3 regions of the Enterobacter sp. PL_is511 genome follow, and region 1 is predicted to be linked to each of the others. Evidence: predicted binding sites of a transcription regulator. Region 1 holds the regulator's gene; each other region holds the start of a gene.

Region 1 (5,205 bases):
GCTTCGCGTTCGCACAGGGCCTTCAGGTCCAGATAGTGCTGGTGTTTCTCTTTGTACTGCTGGCGGCGCAGCGTCAGCGTTTCATTGAGTTTATTTTGTTCGGCCTGGGCCTTCTGCACGCTTTCACCGCTCTGGCGCAGGCGCTTTTGCAGCGGCTGATAGCGGGCATGCAGCGACGTTAGCCGCTGGCGCAGCGTGCGTGACCGGGACTGCTGCTCCATGGCCGCGCTGACCTCATCCGCCGTCAGGGTCAGCGCATTTTCCGGCATCTCAGCCAGCCTGTTGCGTAATTCACTCATCCGCGCAGCAAGCGAGGCTAACTGCGTTTTATCGCGGTTAAGCTGCGAGAACTGGGCGCGCCAGCCGGCAATCTCCTGGCCCAGCAGCCGATAGCGCTCGTGCTCCGCCAGCCACTGCGCCAGCGCCGTCAGTTCGGTCTGAAGCTGCTCGTGGTTACGCAGGGCGGCATTGCGGATACGTGAACGCAGCGCGGTTCTGGCTTGTAAGCGAGTATTTACTTCGATAATTCGCTGCTGTGTCTGTGCCAGACGCGCGGTTTGCTCCTGCTGATGTTCCCAGAGCGGTCGAAGCTGGGCGGCGGGCAGAGCAAGCTGGAGCTTTGCCAGCTCTGGCGCAGCGTTCGTCAGCGCCTGTTGCGCCTGCAGCTGCGTCGCGGTGACGCGCTGTTGCTCGCGCACGAGCTCATCATGACGCGTAAGCCACTGAAAATCTTTCTGCTGGCTTTGCTGCTGAACCAGCAGGGTTTTCTCTTCGTCAGTAAGTGCCTGCAAACTTTGCTGTAACTGCTGCTGCTGTTCTTCGCTCAACAGCACGACGCCCGCCGCCTGCGCCTCGCACTTTTCAAGCACGCTGCGGGCGGCTTTATGTTTTTCAAACACCATGGCGGAAATCTGGCCGTAGATCTCGGTGCCGGTCAGCTCTTCCAGCAGCTCGGCACGATCGCTCGGTTTGGCATTAAGGAAGGCGGCAAACTGCCCCTGTGAGAGCAGCATCGAGCGGGTAAAGCGCCCGTAGTCCAGCCCGGTAAGCGCGGCGGTTTGCTCCAGCTTATCCGACACTTTGTCGGCCAGGATTTTGCCATCTTCACAGCGCGCCAGCTCCACGCGCGGCGCCTGCAGGTTCCCGTCCGGCTGGTTGCGCGCCCGGTTCTGGCTCCAGAAGGCGCGATAGGCGGTGCCTTTTACCTCGAACTCCACTTCTGCCAGGCATTCGGCGGTGTCGCGCGTCATCAGATCGTTTTGCGCCTGAGAGACCTTCTGCAGTCGCGGCGTTTCGTGATAAAGCGCCAGACAGATGGCGTCGAGCAGGGTAGTTTTTCCTGCTCCGGTCGCGCCGGTGATGGCAAACAGCCCGTTGCTGGCAAACGGCTCCGCGGTAAAGTCAATTTTCCACTCGCCCTTGAGTGAGTTGAGATTTTTCAGGCGCAGGCTCAAAATTTTCATGCGTTTTCTTCCTCATCATTGAGCGCATGCAGGGTATGGCTGAACAGTTCGCTGAGTCTTGCGCGCTTCGCGTCGTCAATCTCTTCCTGCGAGAGCCTGCGTTCAAACACCTCTTCAACCCGCAGTTCACTGAGCGTTTCACGTTGAGCGCTTAACAGAATTTTCTCGCGCTGCTCGCGGCTGCGGCGGACCAGTAAGACTTCGACGGGCAAATCCTCCGTCAGCGCCTGAATTTTGCGCTGCATATCGTGCAGGTAGTCATCGGTGGTGATTTCGATATCCAGCCAGACGGGGGGATCTTGTTCGACACCGCGCCACTGCTCCAGCTGGGCGGTGATGGCATCGAGATCGCCTTTCAGCACCGCCAGCGGCTGGGTGACCGGTACTTCCAGCGTCTCGACGGCGCGGAGTTTTCCCTCGCTGAAGCTCACCAGATGCACGGATTTGGCTTTGCCAGTTTCGTCAAAGCTGAGCGAAATAGGGGAGCCGCAGTAGCGGATGTGCTCGCTGCCGCCAATAACCTGCGCGCGGTGGATATGCCCGAGCGCAATGTAGTCGGCTGGCGGGAAGTTTTGCGCCGGAAAAGCATCCAGCGTGCCGATATAGATGTCACGCACGGCGTCACTTTTACTGGCCCCGACGGTGGTGAGATGCCCGGTCGCAATCACCGGAATAGGCTGGTCACCCCGCAGGGCACAGGCTTCGGCGTGCTGCTGGTGGTAATAGTCTGTGATGGCCTGTAAGAGATGTTGCTGCTTTTCTGTACCCGACAGCCCCGCCTGGCTTTGCACGATGTCCCGCGGACGTAAAAACGGTATCGGACACAGCACAGCCCCCGGCGACCCGTCGCGTTTATTCAGGATCTGTGGGGCGTGCCCGGCGCTGGCGACCACGGTGGTATTGAGAAATGCCAGGATATCGCGGGATTCATTGAGCGTGGCGACGGAATCATGGTTGCCGGCGACAATCACCAGGTGACAGCCAGTTTGCTGCAGATTCACCACGAAGCGGTTATACAGCTCACGCGCATAGCTGGGGGGCGAGCCGGTATCAAAGATGTCACCCGCCACAATAATCGCGTCCACCTCGTGCGTCCGGGCCGTTTCCAGCAGCCAGTTCAGGAACGCTTCATGTTCAGCCGCACGGCTTTTGCTGTAAAAATTTTGACCCAGATGCCAGTCCGAGGTGTGAAGTATGCGCATAGCTGATCCGTGGCAAAAAAGAGAAAGCAGGATTATAAACGTTCAGAGAAGGGAAAATAACCGCTGTAATAAAACAACGGTTTGCCCGTTATCGTGGTACTGTTTTTCATAAATCTGTCATAAATCTGACGCATAATGGCGCCGAATTACAAACTTGTAACTTAAATAAGATAAGACAGGGCAAAGTATGGCGAGACGTATTCTGGTCGTAGAAGATGAAGCTCCAATTCGTGAAATGGTGTGCTTCGTGCTCGAGCAAAACGGTTTCCAGCCGGTTGAAGCGGAAGATTATGACAGCGCAGTGAACCAGCTGAATGAACCCTGGCCCGATCTGATTCTGCTGGACTGGATGTTGCCTGGCGGCTCCGGACTGCAGTTTATCAAACACCTGAAGCGTGAAGCGCTGACCCGCGACATCCCGGTTGTGATGCTCACGGCGCGCGGAGAAGAAGAGGATCGCGTGCGCGGTCTTGAGACCGGCGCGGACGATTACATTACCAAACCGTTCTCCCCAAAAGAGCTGGTCGCCCGCATTAAAGCCGTGATGCGCCGTATTTCGCCGATGGCGGTGGAAGAGGTGATTGAGATGCAGGGGCTGAGCCTTGATCCCACCTCACACCGCGTGATGACCGGTGAAAATCCCCTCGACATGGGGCCTACCGAATTTAAACTCCTGCACTTCTTTATGACCCACCCGGAACGCGTGTACAGCCGCGAGCAGTTGCTGAATAACGTCTGGGGAACTAACGTGTATGTCGAAGACCGGACGGTTGACGTACATATTCGCCGCCTGCGAAAAGCACTGGAACTGAGCGGCCACGATCGCATGGTGCAGACGGTCCGCGGCACGGGTTATCGTTTTTCTACCCGTTTCTGAACAATGACAGGAGTGTGACGCGTGCTGGAACGTCTGTCATGGAAAAGGCTCGTCTTTGAACTGATCTTATGCTGTATTCCGGCCTTCCTTCTTGGGGCCTTTCTTGGACACCTGCCGTGGTTTCTGCTGGCGTCGGTCACCGGGCTGCTGATCTGGCATTTCTGGAACCTGCTGCGCCTCTCCTGGTGGCTGTGGGTTGACCGAAGTATGACGCCGCCGCCGGGAAGCGGCAGCTGGGAGCCGCTGCTGTACGGTCTGCATCAGATGCAGATGCGTAATAAAAAGCGTCGCCGCGAGCTGGGAAGCCTGATTAAGCGTTTCCGCAGCGGTGCAGAGTCGCTGCCGGATGCCGTGATTCTGACGACCGAAGAAGGGACGATCTTCTGGTGTAACGGCCTGGCGCAACAGCTGCTGGGCCTGCGCTGGCCGGATGACAACGGTCAAAATATCCTCAACCTTCTGCGCTATCCCGAGTTTACGCTGTACCTGAAAAAGCGTGATTTTACCCGTCCGCACAATCTGAAGCTCAATAATGGTCGCCATCTGGAGATCCGCGTGATGCCCTACAGCGATAAGCAGTGGCTGATGGTGGCGCGCGATGTTACCCAAATGCACCAGCTGGAAGGGGCGCGGCGCAACTTCTTCGCCAACGTCAGTCACGAACTGCGAACCCCGTTGACCGTGCTGCAGGGCTACCTGGAGATGATGCAGGAGCAAACGCTGGAAGGCGCGCCGCGTGAAAAAGCGCTGCACACCATGCGCGAGCAAACGCACCGGATGGAAGGGCTGGTGAAGCAGCTGCTGACGCTCTCGAAGATTGAAGCGGCGCCAACGCTGGCGCTAAATGACACCATTGATGTCCCGATGATGCTGCGGGTCGTGGAGCGTGAAGCGCAGACGTTAAGCCACAAAAAGCATCACCTGACCTTTGAGGTCGACAGTACGCTGAAGGTGCTGGGCAGCGAAGATGAACTGCGTAGCGCCATTTCCAACCTGGTGTATAACGCGGTGAATCATACGCCTGAGGGGACAAATATCGTGGTGCGCTGGCACCATGCCCCAACGGGGGCGGAGTTTAGCGTGGAAGACAATGGGCCGGGGATCGCGCCGGAGCATATTCCGCGGCTGACCGAGCGCTTTTACCGTGTGGATAAAGCGCGATCCCGGCAGACGGGCGGAAGCGGCCTGGGGCTGGCAATTGTGAAACACGCGGTGAATCACCATGAAAGCCGTCTCGATATTCAGAGTACGCTGGGTAAAGGAACCCGTTTCAGTTTCGTTATTCCGGAACGATTAATTGCCAAAAAGATCGCCTGACGGCAGGCGTGTCATTTTACCTTTCCACGGGTCAGCCATCGCTGGCCCGTTTGCTTTGCAGTCAAGCGAAACGCGGATGAATTTTATACGGCTGTCTGTTTTTTGTTCGCATGATTAGCCATGGGTTTTTCTTATAAACAGCGTATTATTCTAACGTGTATTTTCATGCTGGCATATTGTTCTGGTTTTGCGATCCCACCTTGCCTTTAAACGTTATAAGCGTTTAAATTGCGCCCCAGATACTGTCAGACCGACTGTATTTGCGTGGTAAATCGAAAAACTATTCTTCTCCACGCCAGGACGGGAGCATTTCCCGCTGAAATTGAGCAAATTTTCGGCTGTATCG
Region 2 (5,205 bases), on a different contig from region 1:
GCCGTAGATATCGTTCGGCGCGTCCCACTCTTTGGTCCACAGGAAGGAGAAACCGAATTTCTGGATGCTCGGCCATGAGGAGAAAATCAGAGACACGATAATGCCGCCCAGCAGCAATAGCACAATCAGCGCAGCCAGTTTAACCAGCGCGCTGAAAATCATGTCACCTTTTTTACCCGGAGGGTTAAATGCAGGCTTGGTTGCAGCCATAAATTACTCTTCTGTTTGAGACGTTTTTACGAATATGCCCGGTGGCGCTAACGCTTACCGGGCCTACAGCTTAAACCGTAGGGCGGGTAAGCGCAGCGCCACCCGCCATCTTCGTTAAATATATCCTGTTAGTACAGCGCTTTACCGCTGCTGTCTTTCACGTTGGTTTTCCATGCAGCGCGAATCTGCTCAACCACGTTGTCCGGCAGGGTGGCGTAATCCAGAGCGTTAGCCTGTTTGCCGCCGTTTTTGTATGCCCAGTCGAAGAACTTCAGCACTTCGGTGCCCTGCTCAGGTTTCTTCTGCTCTTTGTGAACAAGGATGAAGGTGGTAGAGGTGATTGGCCATGCACCTTCGCCTTTCTGGTTAGTCAGATCCTGCGCGAACGATTTGCTCCAGTCAGCGCCTTTGGCGGCGTTAGCAAAGTTCTCTTCGGTTGGGCTAACCGGTTTGCCGTCGGCTGAAACCAGTTTGGTGTAGGACAGGTTGTTCTGCTTCGCATACGCATACTCTACGTAGCCGATGGAGCCAGGCAGACGCTGTACGAACGCAGCGATACCGTCGTTACCTTTACCGCCCAGACCGGTTGGCCAGTTAACGGTAGAGCCGGAGCCGACTTTAGATTTCCACTCTTCGTTCACTTTTGCCAGGTAGCTGGTGAACACGAAAGAGGTACCAGAACCATCCGCGCGGCGAACCACGGCGATGTTCTGAGAAGGCAGCTTCAGGCCTGGGTTGAGTTTAGCGATCGCTTCGTCATCCCATTTTTTGATTTTGCCCAGGTAGATGTCACCCAGGGTTTTGCCGTCCAGCACCAGCTCGCCCGACTTCACGCCCGGCAGGTTGATGGCCAGGACTACGCCACCGATCACGGTCGGGAACTGGAACAGGCCTTCCTGAGCCAGTTTGTCATCAGACAGCGGAGCGTCAGACGCGCCGAAATCAACCGTGTTCGCGGTAATTTGTTTAACGCCACCGGAGGAGCCGATACCCTGATAGTTAACCTTGTTACCGGTTTCTTTCTGGTAGGTATCCGCCCATTTGGCATACACCGGCGCAGGGAAGGTTGCACCAGCGCCAGTCAGGCTTGCTTCTGCAAATACAGAGAACGCGCTCAGAGATAAGGTCGCGGCGACAACAGTTGCGACAGTGGTACGCATAACTTTCATAATGTCTCCTGCAAGATTTTCGTAAATCGTTGTTTAGTGGCTACGATGAGCAAAATAGGACAAACAGGTGACAGATAAATGTACGAATTATGACAGTTTTATGACAATGAAAACTTCACTTAAAAAACAGTAAAATAAAGCTTATTTTTCAATGCGTTAGCCACATTTATGACAAGACGTTTTCAGAAATATTTTCTTTATGTGACACTGAAAAAAGTAGCTGAAGATGACAAATTGTCATTATTAAAAATGAGAAAGGATTGATGAAAAACAAACCAGGCAGGATAAAAAAGCTCCACCCGAAGGTGGAGCCTGAAGGGATTATTCTACGGTAACCGATTTCGCCAGGTTACGCGGCTGGTCGACGTCGGTGCCTTTGATCAGCGCAACGTGATAGGCCAGCAGCTGCAGCGGAACGGTGTAGAAGATGGGTGCAATCACCTCTTCCACATGCGGCATCTCGATGATGTGCATGTTGTCATTGCTGACAAAACCGGCATCTTTGTCGGCGAAGACGTACAGGACACCACCGCGGGCGCGGACTTCTTCGATGTTAGATTTCAGTTTTTCCAGCAGTTCGTTGTTTGGTGCCACAACGATGACCGGCATATCCGCGTCAATCAGCGCCAGCGGGCCGTGTTTCAGCTCGCCTGCCGCATAGGCTTCAGCGTGAATGTAGGAGATCTCTTTCAGCTTCAGCGCGCCTTCCAGCGCAATCGGATACTGATCGCCACGACCCAGGAACAGGGCGTGATGTTTATCAGAGAAGTCTTCCGCCAGCGCTTCAATGCGTTTGTCCTGAGACAGCATCTGCTCAATGCGGCTCGGCAGCGCCTGCAGGCCGTGAACGATGTCGTGCTCAACGGAAGCATCTTCGCCTTTCAGACGCGCCAGCTTCGCCACCAGCATCAGCAGAACGGTCAGCTGCGTGGTAAACGCTTTGGTGGAGGCCACGCCGATTTCGGTGCCTGCTTTGGTCATCAGCGCCAGATCGGATTCACGCACCAGAGAAGAGCCAGGAACGTTACAGATGGCCAGCGAGCCCAGGTAACCCAGCTCTTTAGAGAGACGCAGCGCGGCCAGCGTGTCCGCCGTTTCGCCAGACTGGGAAAGGGTGATCATCAGGCTGTTACGACGCACCGCAGATTTGCGATAGCGGAATTCAGACGCGATTTCCACATCGCACGGCACGCCCGCCAGGGATTCAAACCAGTAGCGAGAAACCATACCGGAGTTGTAGGAGGTGCCGCAGGCCACGATCTGAATGTGCTCAACCTTGCTGAGCAGTTCGTTCGCGTTTGCGCCCAGCTCGCTCAGATCCACTTCACCGTGGCTGATGCGCCCGGTCAGGGTGTTTTTGATGGCGTTTGGCTGCTCGTAAATCTCTTTCTGCATGTAGTGACGGTAAGCGCCTTTATCGCCCGCGTCGTACTGCAGATTCGATTCGATCTCCTGACGTTTCACCTGCTCGCCTTTGGTATCGAACACGGTCACGCTGCGGCGAGTCACTTCCGCGATATCACCCTCTTCGAGGAAGATAAAGCGACGGGTAACCGGCAGGAGCGCCAGCTGGTCAGAAGCGATGAAGTTTTCGCCCATGCCCAGACCGATAACCATCGGGCTACCGGAACGCGCGGCCAGCAGCGTGGACGGGTCGCGGGAATCCATGATCACCGTACCGTACGCACCGCGCAGCTGAGGGATAGCACGCAGCACCGCATCACGCAGTGTGCCGCCCTGCTCAAGCTCCCAGTGCACCAGGTGAGCAATCACTTCGGTGTCAGTTTCAGAGACGAAGGTGTAGCCGCGCGCTTTCAGTTCTTCGCGCAGCGGTTCGTGGTTTTCGATAATGCCGTTGTGCACGACCACGATGTGTTCAGACACATGCGGGTGCGCGTTACCTTCAGACGGTTCACCGTGCGTCGCCCAGCGGGTGTGCGCAATACCGGTACCACCGTGCAGCGGATGTTCTTCCGCAGCCTGGGCCAGCATCTGCACTTTTCCGAGACGACGCAGACGGGTCATATGGCCTTCTGCATCGACGACAGCCAGACCGGCTGAGTCGTAACCACGGTATTCCAGACGACGTAAACCTTCGAGAAGGATTTCAGCAATATCACGCTGCGCAACTGCGCCAACAATTCCACACATAATTTTAGATTCCGAATTTAGGCATTATGCCTGCGTTGTCGCTGACCTGTATTTGCCCTTTCCGGGCGCCCCGAGCCTTGTAGAGAGTGGGGTTATTTTTATGGGTACTGCTTGTGGGGGGAGGATTATATTATCCCCTCACCCCGGCCCTCTCCCCAAAGGGGCGAGGGAGAAAAACACCGCACCGAACGATCCCCTCTCCCCTGTGGGGAGAGGGTTAGGGTGAGGGGTAAATCCGTTACTTTTTCTTCACCGGGCGTTTCCAGCCCTGCTTGCTGACCTGCGGAACGCGGCTTAACACCAGCGCGTTCTCGGCCACATCGCGCGTGACGGTTGTTCCGGCGGCAATGGTCACCCCGTTACCCACGGTAACAGGCGCCACCAGCTGCGTATCGGAGCCAACGAACACGTCATCACCGATGATGGTTTTAAACTTATTCGCGCCGTCATAGTTACAGGTAATCGTCCCTGCACCAATATTCACGTTATCGCCAATTTCCGCGTCGCCCAGATAGGTCAGATGACCGGCTTTCGAGCCTTTACCCAAACGCGCTTTTTTCATTTCCACGAAGTTACCCACGTGAGCGCCTTCCAGCAGCTCAGCGCCCGGGCGCAGACGTGCAAACGGGCCGATGGTACAGGCGGCATCCAGACGGGCATCTTCCACCACGCTGAACGGGCTGATTTCGCAGTCGTCACCGATGACGCTGTTTTTAATCACGCAGCCGGTGCCAATTTTGACGCGGTTGCCCAGCGTCACGTTACCCTCGAGGATAACGTTAGTATCAATCTCAACGTCACGCCCGTGAGATAACGAACCACGCAGATCGAAACGCGCCGGATCGCGCAGCATCACGCCCGCCAGCAGCAGTTTTTCAGCCTGCTCGGACTGATAAATACGCTCAAGACGAGAAAGCTGCAGGCGGTTGTTCACACCGTCCGTTTCGCTGATGCGCGCCGGATGAACGGCGGCAATTTCACGCCCTTCGTGGTACGCCATCGCAATGATGTCGGTGATGTAGTATTCACCCTGCGCGTTGTTGTTGTTGAGTTTGGACAGCCAGCGCTTCATATCCGCGCCATTGGCAATCAGGATACCGGTGTTGATCTCCTGAATCTTGCGCTGTTCGTCGCTGGCATCTTTATGCTCAACAATACCCGTGACGTTACCGTTTTCACGGGTGATGCGGCCATAACCGCTCGGATCGTCCAGCACGACGGTCAACAAACCGATGCCGCCCTGCGGTTTGGCTGCACGCAGGCGAGTCAGTGTTTCAACGGAGATCAGCGGGACATCGCCGTAGAGCATCAAAATGTCTTCGTCATCCGCAAAGAAGGGCGCTGCCTGCTGCATCGCATGGCCTGTACCCAACTGTTCGGCCTGAAGCACCCAGTTGAGCTTGTCATCGCTCAGCGTCTTTTTAAGCAGATCGCCACCGTGGCCGTAGACCAGGTGGACCTGACTCGCACCCAGTTCATTCGCTGCATCAATGACATGCTGCACCATTGGCTTTCCTGCAAGCGTGTGGAGCACCTTAGGCAGATCGGAATACATGCGGGTCCCTTTGCCTGCGGCAAGGATCACCACGCTCATCGCACTGTTTGACATACGCATCCTGACGGTAGTTTGAGTGAGAAGTAAAAACGTTTGATGCTTAAAATTCTACATCTTTTT
Region 3 (5,205 bases), on a different contig from region 1:
GAAGTGTACGAACACGTCTTTGCTGCCGTCAGCAGGAGTAATGAAACCAAAACCTTTAGACTCGTTGAACCACTTAACTTGACCTTTAATCTTTGCCATTTTGCAAAATTCCTTAGAGTGTTTTCTTAGCCCGCAGGCATTAACTGAGATAAAACTGAGACATTACTGCATGAGGCACTAATATAAGGTTCGGCAGAGAAGCGGTATTCAACGACAACGTGTTTACTCAGGACTTCTTTACTGAAAATGCCACACATAAACAGAACTGTACCTCGTTTGACCCAAAACGTGTTATCACACACTATGTTTAATATGGCAAGCCATTTTTAAACATGTCTCGATCCGCCGCACAAATTCGAACAGTGCCTGTCAGGTTTTGCACAATTATGCGCATCACGTACAGACAGCCCTGCTGCGTAACAAAGACCCAGCGTTGCTTTCACAACCGCTGTAATCTAAGACTTTTTTAACATAGCTCAATCATAACGAACCGTCCAGCAAACAGGAAAAGAAATCTTACGTCTTGATTGAGTTAGAACAATTTGTGAAAACTTATGCTTAAATCATTGTAACGCGACCAAATTGTTTCAGAGAAAAAACAGTGTTAATAACCCGCGCCCAGCTGTATTAAAATGCACCAGCGAATAAACAGCGTTATGCACCAAAATAATGAAATTTTTATGACTCTGCATCAAAAGAAGGCAAGCAAAACGTTTCGATAAAAATAAAACATTCCTGCGCGCCTTTACATCAACAATATATGCAACAATTTATCGCTTCGTTTATAAGGATAAATATTCACCAATCTTCAGTATCCTGAAAGAATGGTTAACTGGTGCTAAATTATCGAGTGCGTGAGTTAACTCCTGCACAGGTTCATCTAAGGATTCATCTGCCAGTTCAAACACGCCCCAGTGAATAGGGAACGCCAGAGGTGAGCCCAGCTGCTGCCACAATGCCACCGCAGATTGCGGATCCATATGATGGACAGCCATGAACCATCGTGGGGCATAGGCACCAATCGGTAACGCGGCGGCATCTATCTGGCCCAGGCGTTCAGGAATTAACAGCAGCTCAGGTGAATAACCGGTATCACCGCTAAACCAGAAACGGTGATGCCGTCCTTCCATCACCCAGCCGCACCATAAGGAACGATTGCGGTTCCATGGCGTGCGCATGCTCCAGTGCTGTGCCGGTACGGCGGTCAGCGTCATCCCCTGCGAGGTGAAACTCTGCCACCAGTCGAGTTCGACCACGCGTTTTGCTCCCCGGCGACGAAACCAGTCGGCGAGGCCCAACGGAACAAAAATACTGACGTCGGGGAAGCGTTTGAGGATACGGCGAAGGGTTGCGTCATCAAGATGATCGTAATGATTATGGGAGATGACGACCGCATCAAGCTGATGAAGCTGGTCGACTGACAGCGCGGGAGGCGTTTTGCGCTGTGGTCCCAGGAAAGGGAGCGGAGAAGCACGTCGAGAAAACACCGGATCGGTAAGGATGATATTGCCGTCCAGCTGCAGCAACACGCTCGCGTGTCCGAGCCACCATACCCCATCTTCCTGAGATTGCGTAAGCTCAACCGGTTGCCACCACTGGCGGATAAAGTCTTCATAACCCAGCGCGGGCGGCTTCGGTAATCCGGCCTCTTTACGCGCTTTACGCCAGCGGTCAAGGTCGCCGGGTTGATGTCCAACAGGATCGGTATTACGAAAACCGTTCGGGGTGTGATGTTTCAGGGAGGGGTCATACCAGGGGTTTTTCCAGACCACAGCCACCTCCCAGGACAAAAAAATTAACGCTCAGCCACCAGGCGGATAAAGTCGTCTTCGTCTTTGTTATCTTCAGCGACTGCGTCTTTCGGCGCGTCTTTCTCTTCCGGTTCGTTAGCCTCACACAGACGGCGTAGCAGCGCATTCTGACGTTTTTGCTGATCGAGCAGCGCTTCCAGCAGTTCAATCTGCTCGTTAGTACGGGAACTGGCGCGATTCACAAAAAACCAAATGACCAGCCCGACAAGCAGAACAACCAAAGAAATCATCAGGGATGCTATATTCAGCAGCCCTGAATTCAGTAACTCACCCATTTCACCACCTCAATAAAAACGTCTATTTTACCACTGGCGCGAAGGAAGGAAATCACCTTGAGAAAAAATGCGTGTTACCACGGAATAAATTTATTGATTGCGCAAACGCCGCTAAAAAACTGTACATCCTGATCGCACATCACATTGATCGTCTGCGTCCATAACACCACGCACGCTATCAGCACGATAATCAGAATTACCCAGCGTATTTTTTTCACTCCACACTCCGTCTAATGACCTGATGTAACGAGGTTATCACGCTTATCTTAAACAAGGGCTAACTGTGCCGCCATCGCGCTTTTTTCAGAATCCTGCACTTGTTTCGTTTCGTAAACCGTTTACGCTAGCATTATGATAACAACGATAAAAGAGGTAATGATGCGCTTAATCATTCGAACAATTATTGCACTGGCCCTTGTCTGGATTGGCCTTCTTCTAACGGGTTATGGCGTGCTTGTGGGAAGCACCGAAAACGCTGCCGGGTTAGGCATTCAGTGTAAATACTTAACAGCACAAGGAATGAGCACTGCACAATATCTGCATACTGACAGCGGGATTGTTGGCTTAACCCACTGTCCGGTCCTGCGTAAGACTTCCGTCGTGATTGATAATGGCTAGTCAGCCGGGTAAATGACCGACAAAAAACGCCGCAACAGATGCGGCGTTTTTTTATGTGAACAGAGATTAGAACGGGTAGTCGTGATACCCCATCTGTTCAGAAATCTTACGTGCGGCAGTGTGGAGAATAGCCACATACTCATGCAGACGCTCTTCGGAGAAACGTAAGGTTGGGAAGGAGATACTTAAGCCCGCGATCACCACGCCAAAACGGTCAAATACCGGAACGCCGATGCAGCGCAGTCCCTCTTCCTGCTCCTCGTTATCTTCGCCATACCCCTGCTCGCGTACGCGATCGAGCACCGTTAGCAGCGCGTCCGTGCTGGTAATGGTTCGTGAGGTACTTTGCTTGTATTCCACGCCTTCGAGGATCTGCTTCACTTCCTCACGATCGCGCCACGCCAGCAGAACTTTACCAATGGCGGTACTGTAGAGCGGGTTGCGACGACCAATGCGCGAATACATGCGCAGATTGTACATGGAGTCGATTTTATGGATGTAAACAATGCTGTCTTCATCCAGCGCGCCGAGATGGATGGTCTCTTTAGTGAGGCGAGAGATTTCACGCATCTGAATATCGGCGCTGCGGATCAGGTCAACATTTTGTAGCGCGCGGGCACCCAGCTCAAACAGCTTCAGCGTCAGGGAGTATTTTTCAGATTCGCCTTCCTGGGCAACGTAACCCAGCGATTTCATGGTCTGCAAAAAGCGATATACGGTGCTTTTTGACATCATCACGCGCTGTGACAACTCTGTAATACCTATTTCACGCTCCTCTCCCAGAGCCTGTAAGATGCCAAACACCTTCAGCACGGAAGAAACAGAATCTGGCTGTTTATCCAAATCCGCAATAGCCATTTACCACCTCATAGCGAGTGTTTTATAAAAATCAGAACCGGTTTTTATTATAAGTTCCCGTCATGTCACCTGCAATCAATCCCCGTTTACTTCGTTACAAATCTGCGACATATCACGGCTGTAACAATGCTAAAATAGTTACCCTGAGAATAATTTCACGCTGAGCTTTTTTAACCCTAATGGAAAAGACCCTTTCCGATGGCCTGCCTTTACCCCAGCGGTATGGCGCGATAGCGACCATCATTATCGGTATATCAATGGCGGTCCTTGACGGCGCAATCGCAAACGTTGCCCTGCCAACCATCGCCAGCGACCTGCACGCCTCTCCCGCCAGTTCGATATGGATTGTTAACGCCTACCAGATTGCGATTGTGGTGTCACTGCTCTCGTTCTCTTTCCTCGGCGATATGTTCGGCTACCGCCGGGTATATCAGTGCGGCCTAGTGGTTTTCACTTTAACCTCCCTGCTCTGTGCCCTTTCAGATTCACTGCATACCCTGACGCTTGCGCGTATTGCGCAGGGTTTTGGCGGCGCGGCGCTCATGAGCGTAAACACGGCGCTGATCCGCTTAATTTATCCGCAGCGTCATCTGGGGCGCGGAATGGGGATAAACTCGTTTATTGTCGCCGTCTCTTCTGCCGCCGGGCCAACGATTGCGGCGGCGATCCTCTCCGTTGCGTCATGGCAATGGCTGTTCGCCATTAACGTGCCGCTGGGTATCGTCGCCATCTTTTTTGCCCTGCGCTTTCTTCCCGCTAACGGTCCCAAAAGCACCATGCCGCGCTTCGACGTGGCGAGTGCGGTGATGAATGCCCTGACCTTTGGCCTGTTGATTACGGCGCTGAGCGGCTTTGCGCAGGGACAGTCTCTGATGCTTACCGGCGCGGAGCTTATCGCCCTGCTGGCGATCGGCTTCTTCTTTGTTCGCCGCCAGCTCACTCTCCCTGTGCCTCTACTGCCTGTTGATCTGCTGCGTATTCCCCTCTTTTCCCTCTCCATTTGCACGTCTGTCTGCTCGTTCTGCGCCCAGATGCTGGCTCTGGTCTCCCTACCCTTCTTTCTGCAAAGCGTGGTTGGACGTTCAGAGGTGGAGACCGGTTTGCTGCTTACCCCCTGGCCGCTGGCGACCATGGTGATGGCACCGCTGGCAGGTTATTTAATTGAACGCGTCCATGCCGGTTTATTGGGTGCTTTGGGGCTGGCGGTGATGGCGACAGGCCTTTTCGCGCTGGCATTGCTACCGTCATCGCCAACCGATCTGGACATCATCTGGCGCATGATCCTGTGCGGCGCGGGGTTTGGTCTGTTCCAGTCCCCTAACAACCACACCATTATCACCTCCGCGCCGCGTCATCGCAGCGGAGGAGCCAGCGGTATGCTGGGGACCGCGCGCCTTCTGGGACAAAGCAGCGGTGCGGCACTGGTCGCCCTGATGTTTAACCTTGCCGGGCAAAACGGTAACCACATTGCGCTTCTCACCGCAGGAGCCCTTGCTTCCCTCGCGGCGGTCGTCAGCGGCCTGCGGGTGACACAGCCCAGGGTTCAGGCATAAAAAAAGCCGGGCAGAGTGTTCTCCTGCCCGGCTTATTAGGGTTCCTGGCGTTACTTCAGGTATTCCCCACTGCGCAGCGCTTCAATACGT

Evidence for each region. Region 1 encodes PhoB, which activates phosphate uptake and scavenging genes when phosphate is short. Its sites were predicted from a motif close to CTGTCATAAAACTGNCNNAT; they were not measured.
Region 2: pstS (phosphate ABC transporter substrate-binding protein PstS) is a predicted target of PhoB. The motif match lies at 1,467-1,486, and genes of this name have one in related genera.
Region 3: kdgR (DNA-binding transcriptional regulator KdgR) is a predicted target of PhoB. The motif match lies at 3,654-3,673, and genes of this name have one in related genera.

Annotation. Positions count from the first base shown of each region.
Region 1 is NZ_JBVPGP010000024.1:86,479-91,683, forward strand. Features, by position in the region: gene sbcC (exonuclease subunit SbcC) at 1-1,463, opposite strand, end outside; gene sbcD (exonuclease subunit SbcD) at 1,460-2,665, opposite strand; gene phoB (phosphate response regulator transcription factor PhoB) at 2,853-3,542, shown strand; gene phoR (phosphate regulon sensor histidine kinase PhoR) at 3,564-4,859, shown strand.
Region 2 is NZ_JBVPGP010000018.1:234,943-240,147, forward strand. Features, by position in the region: gene pstC (phosphate ABC transporter permease PstC) at 1-210, opposite strand, end outside; gene pstS (phosphate ABC transporter substrate-binding protein PstS) at 339-1,379, opposite strand; gene glmS (glutamine--fructose-6-phosphate transaminase (isomerizing)) at 1,701-3,530, opposite strand; gene glmU (bifunctional UDP-N-acetylglucosamine diphosphorylase/glucosamine-1-phosphate N-acetyltransferase GlmU) at 3,769-5,139, opposite strand.
Region 3 is NZ_JBVPGP010000017.1:181,681-186,885, reverse strand. Features, by position in the region: gene cspE (transcription antiterminator/RNA stability regulator CspE) at 1-99, opposite strand, end outside; partial or broken gene AC0TN7_RS04690 (DUF2627 domain-containing protein) at 113-257, opposite strand; gene AC0TN7_RS04685 (MBL fold metallo-hydrolase) at 783-1,772, opposite strand; gene AC0TN7_RS04680 (YebO family protein) at 1,796-2,086, opposite strand; gene mgrB (PhoP/PhoQ regulatory lipoprotein MgrB) at 2,161-2,304, opposite strand; gene AC0TN7_RS04670 (YobH family protein) at 2,465-2,704, shown strand; gene kdgR (DNA-binding transcriptional regulator KdgR) at 2,771-3,562, opposite strand; gene AC0TN7_RS04660 (MFS transporter) at 3,742-5,115, shown strand; gene htpX (protease HtpX) at 5,166-5,205, opposite strand, start outside.